2 linked regions of the Bradyrhizobium diazoefficiens genome follow. The protein of the gene in region 1 binds, or shares a complex with, the protein of each later gene. Links are inferred from orthologs where the notes say so. Each region holds a gene or a part of one and is shown on either strand. Other genes may lie near its edges.

Region 1 (3,278 bases):
CATGCACCTCGGCAGCATGCGCACGCGCGACCAGGGCGTCGATGGTGAGGTCCTGCGGGCCGACACCGTCGAGCGGCGACAGGGTCGCGCCCAGCACGTGGTAGCGCCCTTGCGTCGCATTGGCCCGCTCCAGCGCCCAGAGATCGGCAACATCGGCAACGACGACGATGATGGCGCCATCGCGCTTCGGATCGATGCAGACCGTGCAGGGATTTTGGGTATCGATGTTGCCGCAGGTCTTGCAGACTTGCACCTTGTCGAGAGCGACCTGCAAGGCGGAGGACAGCGGCATCATCAGCGCTTCGCGCTTCTTGATCAGATGCAGCGCCGCACGCCGCGCGGAGCGCGGACCAAGGCCCGGCAGGCGCGCGAGAAGCTGGACCAGCCGCTCGATTTCGGGGCCTGCAACTGCGCCCATATTACTGGCCGAACAGCCCCGGCGGCAGGCCGAGCCCACCGGTGAGCGACTGCATCTTCTCCTGCATCGCCGTCTCCGCCTTGCGGCGGGCATCGCCGAGCGCAGTGACCAGCAAGTCTTCCAGCACCTCGCGCTCTTCGGCCTTCATCAGCGAGGGGTCGATCTTGACGCCCTTGACGTCCATCTTCGCGGTCATGCGCACGGCGACGAGACCACCGCCGGAGATGCCTTCGACCTCCACATTGGCGAGCTGGTCCTGCATCTCCTGCATCTTGGATTGCAGCTGCGCCGCCTGCTTCATCATGCCGAGAAAATCAGCCATGGGTGTTCGTCCTTGGAAAGGTTGGCTCAGAGATCGTCGTCGGCGTCGGAACCGTCGGGCGGATCGTCAGAGCCGTAGTCAGCGTTAATATTGGATTCCGGCGTCTCGGGGGCAAGCCTGCGGACCTCGACGACCTTCGCGCCGGGGAAGCGCGAGAGCACCTCCTGCACCCGCGGATCGGCCTCGGCGGACCGTGCGTGTTCCTGCTTGGCGGCCTGGTTCACCGAGCGCAGCGTCGCCTGGCCCTGCTCGTTGGAAACAACGATGGTCCAGCGGCGGCCGGTCCACAGCTCGAACTTGCGCGCCAGCTCGGAGATCATGGACTTGGACGCGTTGGGCTCGAGCGCAACTTCCAGCCGGCCCTCCTCGAAACGGACAAGCCGCATGTCGCCTTCGAGCGCGCCCTTGGTCATGAGGTCGCGCTTCTGGCCGGCAAGCGCGACGAGCTGGGTGAAGCTCGTGATGCGCAGCTGGGGTGCGACCGCTTGCGGATCCGGCGCGGGCGCGGCCATCTGCGGCCGGGCACCGCCGCCGAACGCGGTCGGCGACGATGTCGGCATGCGAACAGGCTGAGCTGAAGCAACTGGCGATGCAGAGGCCATCGGCGCGGCCGGCGCGCTGCTGCGCGCAGCACTGCCGCCACTCACGACCGGCGAACCGCCGCCGTTCTGCTCCAGCATCTTGATCGCTTCGTCCGGCGTCGGCAGGTCGGCGACATAGGCGATGCGCACCAGCACCATCTCGGCGGCCGCAGCGGGCCGCGTCGCGGCCTGCACCTCGGTGATGCCCTTGAGCAGCATCTGCCACATCCGCGACAGCACGCGCATCGAGATCTTCGAGGCGAAATCCCGCGCCCGCACCCGCTCGGTCTCGCCATAGGCGACATTGTCGGCGGTCGCCGGCACGATCTTCACGCGGGTGACGAAGTTGACGAATTCAGCGAGGTCCGAGAGCACGACGATGGGATCGGCGCCGACATCGTACTGGTCGCGGAATTCCTTGAAGGCGCTCGCGATGTCGCCGCGCGCCAGCGAATCGAAGAGGTCGATGACGCGAGTCCGGTCGGCGAGCCCCAGCATCTGCCTGACCGCGTCGGCCTTCACGGCGCCGGCCGCATGGGCGATCGCCTGGTCGAGCAGCGACAGCGAATCACGCACCGAGCCTTCCGCCGCGCGCGCGATGATGCCGAGCGCCTCGGGCTCGATCTCGACATTCTCCTTCGCCGCGATATTGGCGAGGTGCTTCATCAGCACGTCGGCCTCGACGCGGCGGAGATCAAACCGCTGGCAGCGCGACAACACCGTGACTGGAACCTTACGAATCTCCGTCGTGGCGAACACGAATTTGGCGTGCTCCGGCGGCTCCTCCAGCGTCTTCAGGAAGGCATTAAACGCCGCCGTCGACAGCATATGGACTTCGTCGATGATGTAGACCTTGTAGCGGGCACTCGCCGGCGCATAGCGCACGCTGTCATTGATCTGGCGGACATCGTCGACGCCGGTGTGGGACGCGGCGTCCATCTCCAGCACGTCCATGTGCCGGCTTTCCATGATCGCCTGGCAATGCACGCCCAGTGTCGGCATGTGGATGGTCGGCCCCTTCACCGAACCATCCGGCATCTCGTAGTTGAGCGCACGGGCGAGGATACGCGCGGTGGTGGTCTTGCCGACACCGCGGACGCCGGTGAGGATCCAGGCCTGCGGAATCCGCCCGGTCTCGAACGCATTGGAGACGGTGCGGACCACGGCCTCCTGGCCGATCAGATCGTCGAAGCTGGAGGGGCGGTATTTGCGCGCCAGAACCCGGTAAGGCGTGTTGGCGGCCCGGCCGGCGCTGTCGTGATTGGGAGGGGCGCCAGCGTCGGTCATCGGTCGATCCGCAATGAAATCTCTCTCGGCCGGCGGTTTGCGGAAAGGAGCACGCTGGCGGGAAGCCCGCCGGCGCAATTCGCTCGGAAAAACAAGTAGGAGACTGACGAGCGACCCGATCCGGACCTCGTTAGGGCTGCTTCCTTCCGGACCTGACCCGGTTGGCGAGTGGCTCGTCCACCGCCAATCTCCCGGTCCCTATTTGGGGCCAAAAGGGCGGGAAAGCAAGCGGGTAGACTATTTGCCGTGCCAGCCTGCGGATGGCAGCCATACTTGCCGTTACCCGGGCTTGTTCCGGCGATCGGCGCCCTTAATGTGGAGACAAAGAGGGGGTGTGGATGGCCGATCGAGCCCTGCCATGACGAAGCCCTCAAGTCTCAATCCGGAACCGCATATGTCCGATCCCGCCTGGTCGCTGCACTCCCGCCTGAAAGAGGACACCATCGACATCGGCGATTTGCCGCTGTCGAAGGTGCTGGTCATCAAAGACGCCCATTATCCCTGGCTGCTGCTGGTGCCGCGGCGTTCCGATGCGGTCGAGATCATCGATCTCGACGAGGTCGAGCAGGCGCAGTTGATGACCGAGATCTCCCGCGTCTCGCGCGCGCTGAAAGAGATCACCAAATGCGACAAGCTCAATGTCGCAGCGCTGGGCAACCTCGTGCCGCAG
Region 2 (3,094 bases), 760 kb from region 1 along the record:
TCTCGAGCAGGCGATTGCGCGAGCGCAACGAACGTTCCAGTGCGGAGATGCGGCTGGAGTGCTGGCTGTCGATCGCGAGCACCAGGCGGTCGAAGAAGCGCCGCCGTTCGGAGCCCGCGCCCAGGAACAATCCGTCCATCGCCGGCGTCAGCCACACCATGCGGATGTGGTCGCCGAAGGCGGTGGCCGAATTGACCGGCTCGCGGTCGATGCGGCAACGCCGGCTGATGGCGCTGTCGGCCTGCGGCGGCTCGATGCCGGTGCCGAGGGTGGCGAGCCCCAGCGCGCCCTCGACCTGCGCGGAGACCGCCCAGGAGCCGTCGCCCTGGTTGTCGGCGACGTCGTCCAGCGTGGCGCGCCTTAAGCCGCGCCCCGGCGACAGGAACGAGATCGCCTCGATGCAATTGGTCTTGCCCGCCCCATTCGGCCCGACCAGCGCCACCATGTCAGCCGCCGTCTCGAGCCCCGCCGCCCGATAATTGCGAAAATGCGTCAGCGTCAGGCGATGAATGCGGGAGGGGGTCATATTTATTCGTGATGGACGCGATTCTTCCCCTCTCCCCTTGTGGGAGAGGGTGGCGCCTCACGAAGTGAGGCGACGGGTGAGGGGTATCTTACCGCCCGGCAAGCTTTGCAAGAATATCCTCTTGGACGGAAGTGGATTGCTTCAGCACGTCGTTGTTCCAGTAACGGGCTATCAGAAATCCCTCGGCTGCGAGGATTGCATCCCGGGTCGCATCGCTTTGCGAATCGGCATGCTGACTTCCGTCGATCTCGATCACAAGGCGCTTATCGAAACAGACAAAATCGAGAATGTAGTTCTTGAAAGGGATCTGCCTACGAAACTTGAAGTCCGATAGGCGCCGTTCCCTGAGCAGCCGCCACATTGCAGTCTCCGCATCAGTTGGCTCATGCCGCATGTTCTTCGCGAATTGGCGGAGATGTCTGGGGTCTTGCCGATGGGACGGCTCTTGCGGCACAAACCCCTCACCCAACCGAGTGCGTGTCTGCCAGCGGAGTAGCCCTCTCCCACAAGGGGAGAGGGCACAGCAATGGGCATCGCGTTAGGCATCAGAGGTAGGGTGTGCTGCGGAGGGGGCACCTCCCTCACACCCGCATCGGCATCAGCACATACAGCGCGCTCTTGTCGTCCTTGTCCTGGACCAGGGTCGGCGAGCCCGGATCGGCGAGCTTCAGCGTGGCGACGTCGCCTTCGATCTGGGCGGCGATGTCGAGGAGGTAGCGGGAGTTGAAGCCGATATCGAGCGCGTCGGAGGCGTACTCGACCTCGATCTCTTCGGTGGCGCTGCCGGAATCCGGATTGGTCACCGACAGCACCAGCTTGCCCGGCGACAGCGACAATTTCACCGCGCGACCGCGCTCGCTCGATATCGTCGAGACGCGGTCGACCGCGTTCTCGAAATCCTTCTTGTCGACAATGAGCTCCTTGTCGTTGCCCTGCGGAATGACGCGGCCATAATCGGGGAAGGTGCCGTCGATCAGTTTCGAGGTCAGCACGACGTTGCCGATCGTAAAGCGGATCTTGGCCTGCGACAGCTCGATCGTGACTTCGGCTTCGGTGTCCTCGATCAGCCGCTGCACCTCGCCGACGGTCTTGCGCGGCACGATCACGCCGGGCATGCCCTCGGCGCCCTTGGGCTGCACCAGATCGAGCTGGGCGAGGCGGTGGCCGTCGGTGGCGACGCCGCGCAAGGTCGCGGCCGTCGCCGTGCCCGCGGCATGAAGATAGATGCCGTTGAGATAATAGCGCGTTTCCTCGGTGGAGATCGCGAACTGGGTCCGGTCGATCAGCCGCTTGACGTCCTTGGCGGCGAGCGAGAACGAATGCGACAGGTCGCCGGTGGCGAGATCCGGGAAATCATTCTCCGGCAGCGTCTGCAGCGTGAAGCGCGAGCGGCCGGCGCGGATCGCCAGCACCGCGCGGTCGCCGTCGGCTTCCAGCACGATCTGCGAACCATCCGGCAGCTTGCGCACGATGTCGTAGAACATGTGCGCCGGCACGGTGGTCGAGCCCGCGGTCGCGGTTTCCGCAGGCAGCGTCTCCGTCACTTCGAGGTCGAGGTCGGTCGCCTTCAGCGACAATTTCGCGTTCTCGGCGCGGACCAGCACGTTGCCCAGGATCGGAATCGTGTTGCGCCGCTCGACCACGCGGTGGACATGGCCCAGCGATTTCAGGAGTTGCGCGCGTTCGACCGTAACTTTCATTGCACCACTCGCCCGATCCCCAAAGATTGAAAAAGCCGGGCGGAGGAAAGCGCGCCGCGGCACCGAAGACCCCGGAAGCCGGGTGATCCAGCCGATATGACCAAAGCCGCCAGGGTCGCGCAAGGTGGCGCGGATGGCCCCCGGATTCAAGGGATGGCGGGGTAGTTCCCCACGATTTACAGGCAGAAACACGACCGCCGCCCGGGCATGGCCGGGGCGGCGGGAAGGGGGAGGAAAGCTTAGGCGTTTATTCCTGAAGCTGGCGCTTCAGCGACTCCACTTCCTCGGACAGCGCATTGTCCTTGGAAACCAGGGCCTCGATCTTGCGCACCGCGTGCAGCACCGTGGTGTGGTCGCGGCCACCGAAACGGCGGCCGATCTCGGGGAGCGAGCGCAGGGTCAGGGTCTTGGCGAGGTACATCGCCACCTGGCGCGGACGCACCACATTGGCGGTCCGGCGCGAGGACAGGAGGTCGGAGCGGCTGACATTATACTGCCGTGCCACCACGCGCTGGATGTCCTCGATCTTGATCCGCTTCGGCTCCTGCGGTCGGATCAGGTCGCGCACTTCGTGCTCGGCCATCTCCAGCGTCACCGGCCGGTTGTTGAGCTTCGAATGCGCCAGCAGGCGGTTGATCGCGCCTTCGAGATCCCGGCCGTTATGGGTGATGGCGCGGGCGAGATAGGTCAGCACCTCCTCCGGCACGTCGAAGGTCGCATGGTGGGTGCGGGCGGCCGCGACGCGCGACTTGAGAATGCCGAGCCGCAGCTCTTCGCCGAGCGAGCCCATCTCGACCACGAGGCCGCCGGCGAGCCGGGAGCGGACGCGGTCGTCGAGGCTTTCCAGATCGGACGGCGGACGGTCGGC

What was found.
Region 2: the proteins of JJE66_RS13145 (region 1) and dnaN are in contact, whole or in part, in a cryo-EM structure (PDB 8GIZ), measured with the Escherichia coli proteins. The link is inferred for Bradyrhizobium diazoefficiens from one-to-one orthologs.

The regions. Positions count from the first base shown.
Region 1 is NZ_JAENXS010000001.1:2,794,034-2,797,311, reverse strand. What follows is about bases 188-3,148. They hold JJE66_RS13145 (DNA polymerase III subunit gamma/tau), read right to left. Parts: upstream 2,609-3,148; coding sequence 767-2,608; downstream 188-766. Other genes in these bases: JJE66_RS13135 (HIT domain-containing protein), read left to right, coding at 3,003-3,148; JJE66_RS13150 (YbaB/EbfC family nucleoid-associated protein), read right to left, coding at 420-740; recR (recombination mediator RecR), read right to left, coding at 188-418. Outside these bases: more of recR, read right to left, coding at 1-187; more of JJE66_RS13135, read left to right, coding at 3,149-3,278. UniProt on the Escherichia coli protein: Part of the beta sliding clamp loading complex, which hydrolyzes ATP to load the beta clamp onto primed DNA to form the DNA replication pre-initiation complex.
Region 2 is NZ_JAENXS010000001.1:2,030,417-2,033,510, reverse strand. Bases 168-2,944 are described here. They hold dnaN (DNA polymerase III subunit beta), read right to left. Parts: upstream 2,227-2,944; coding sequence 1,108-2,226; downstream 168-1,107. Other genes in these bases: dnaA (chromosomal replication initiator protein DnaA), read right to left, coding at 2,474-2,944; JJE66_RS09545 (endonuclease domain-containing protein), read right to left, coding at 615-980; recF (DNA replication/repair protein RecF), read right to left, coding at 168-526. Outside these bases: more of recF, read right to left, coding at 1-167; more of dnaA, read right to left, coding at 2,945-3,094. UniProt on the Escherichia coli protein: Confers DNA tethering and processivity to DNA polymerases and other proteins. Acts as a clamp, forming a ring around DNA (a reaction catalyzed by the clamp-loading complex) which diffuses in an ATP-independent manner freely and bidirectionally along dsDNA.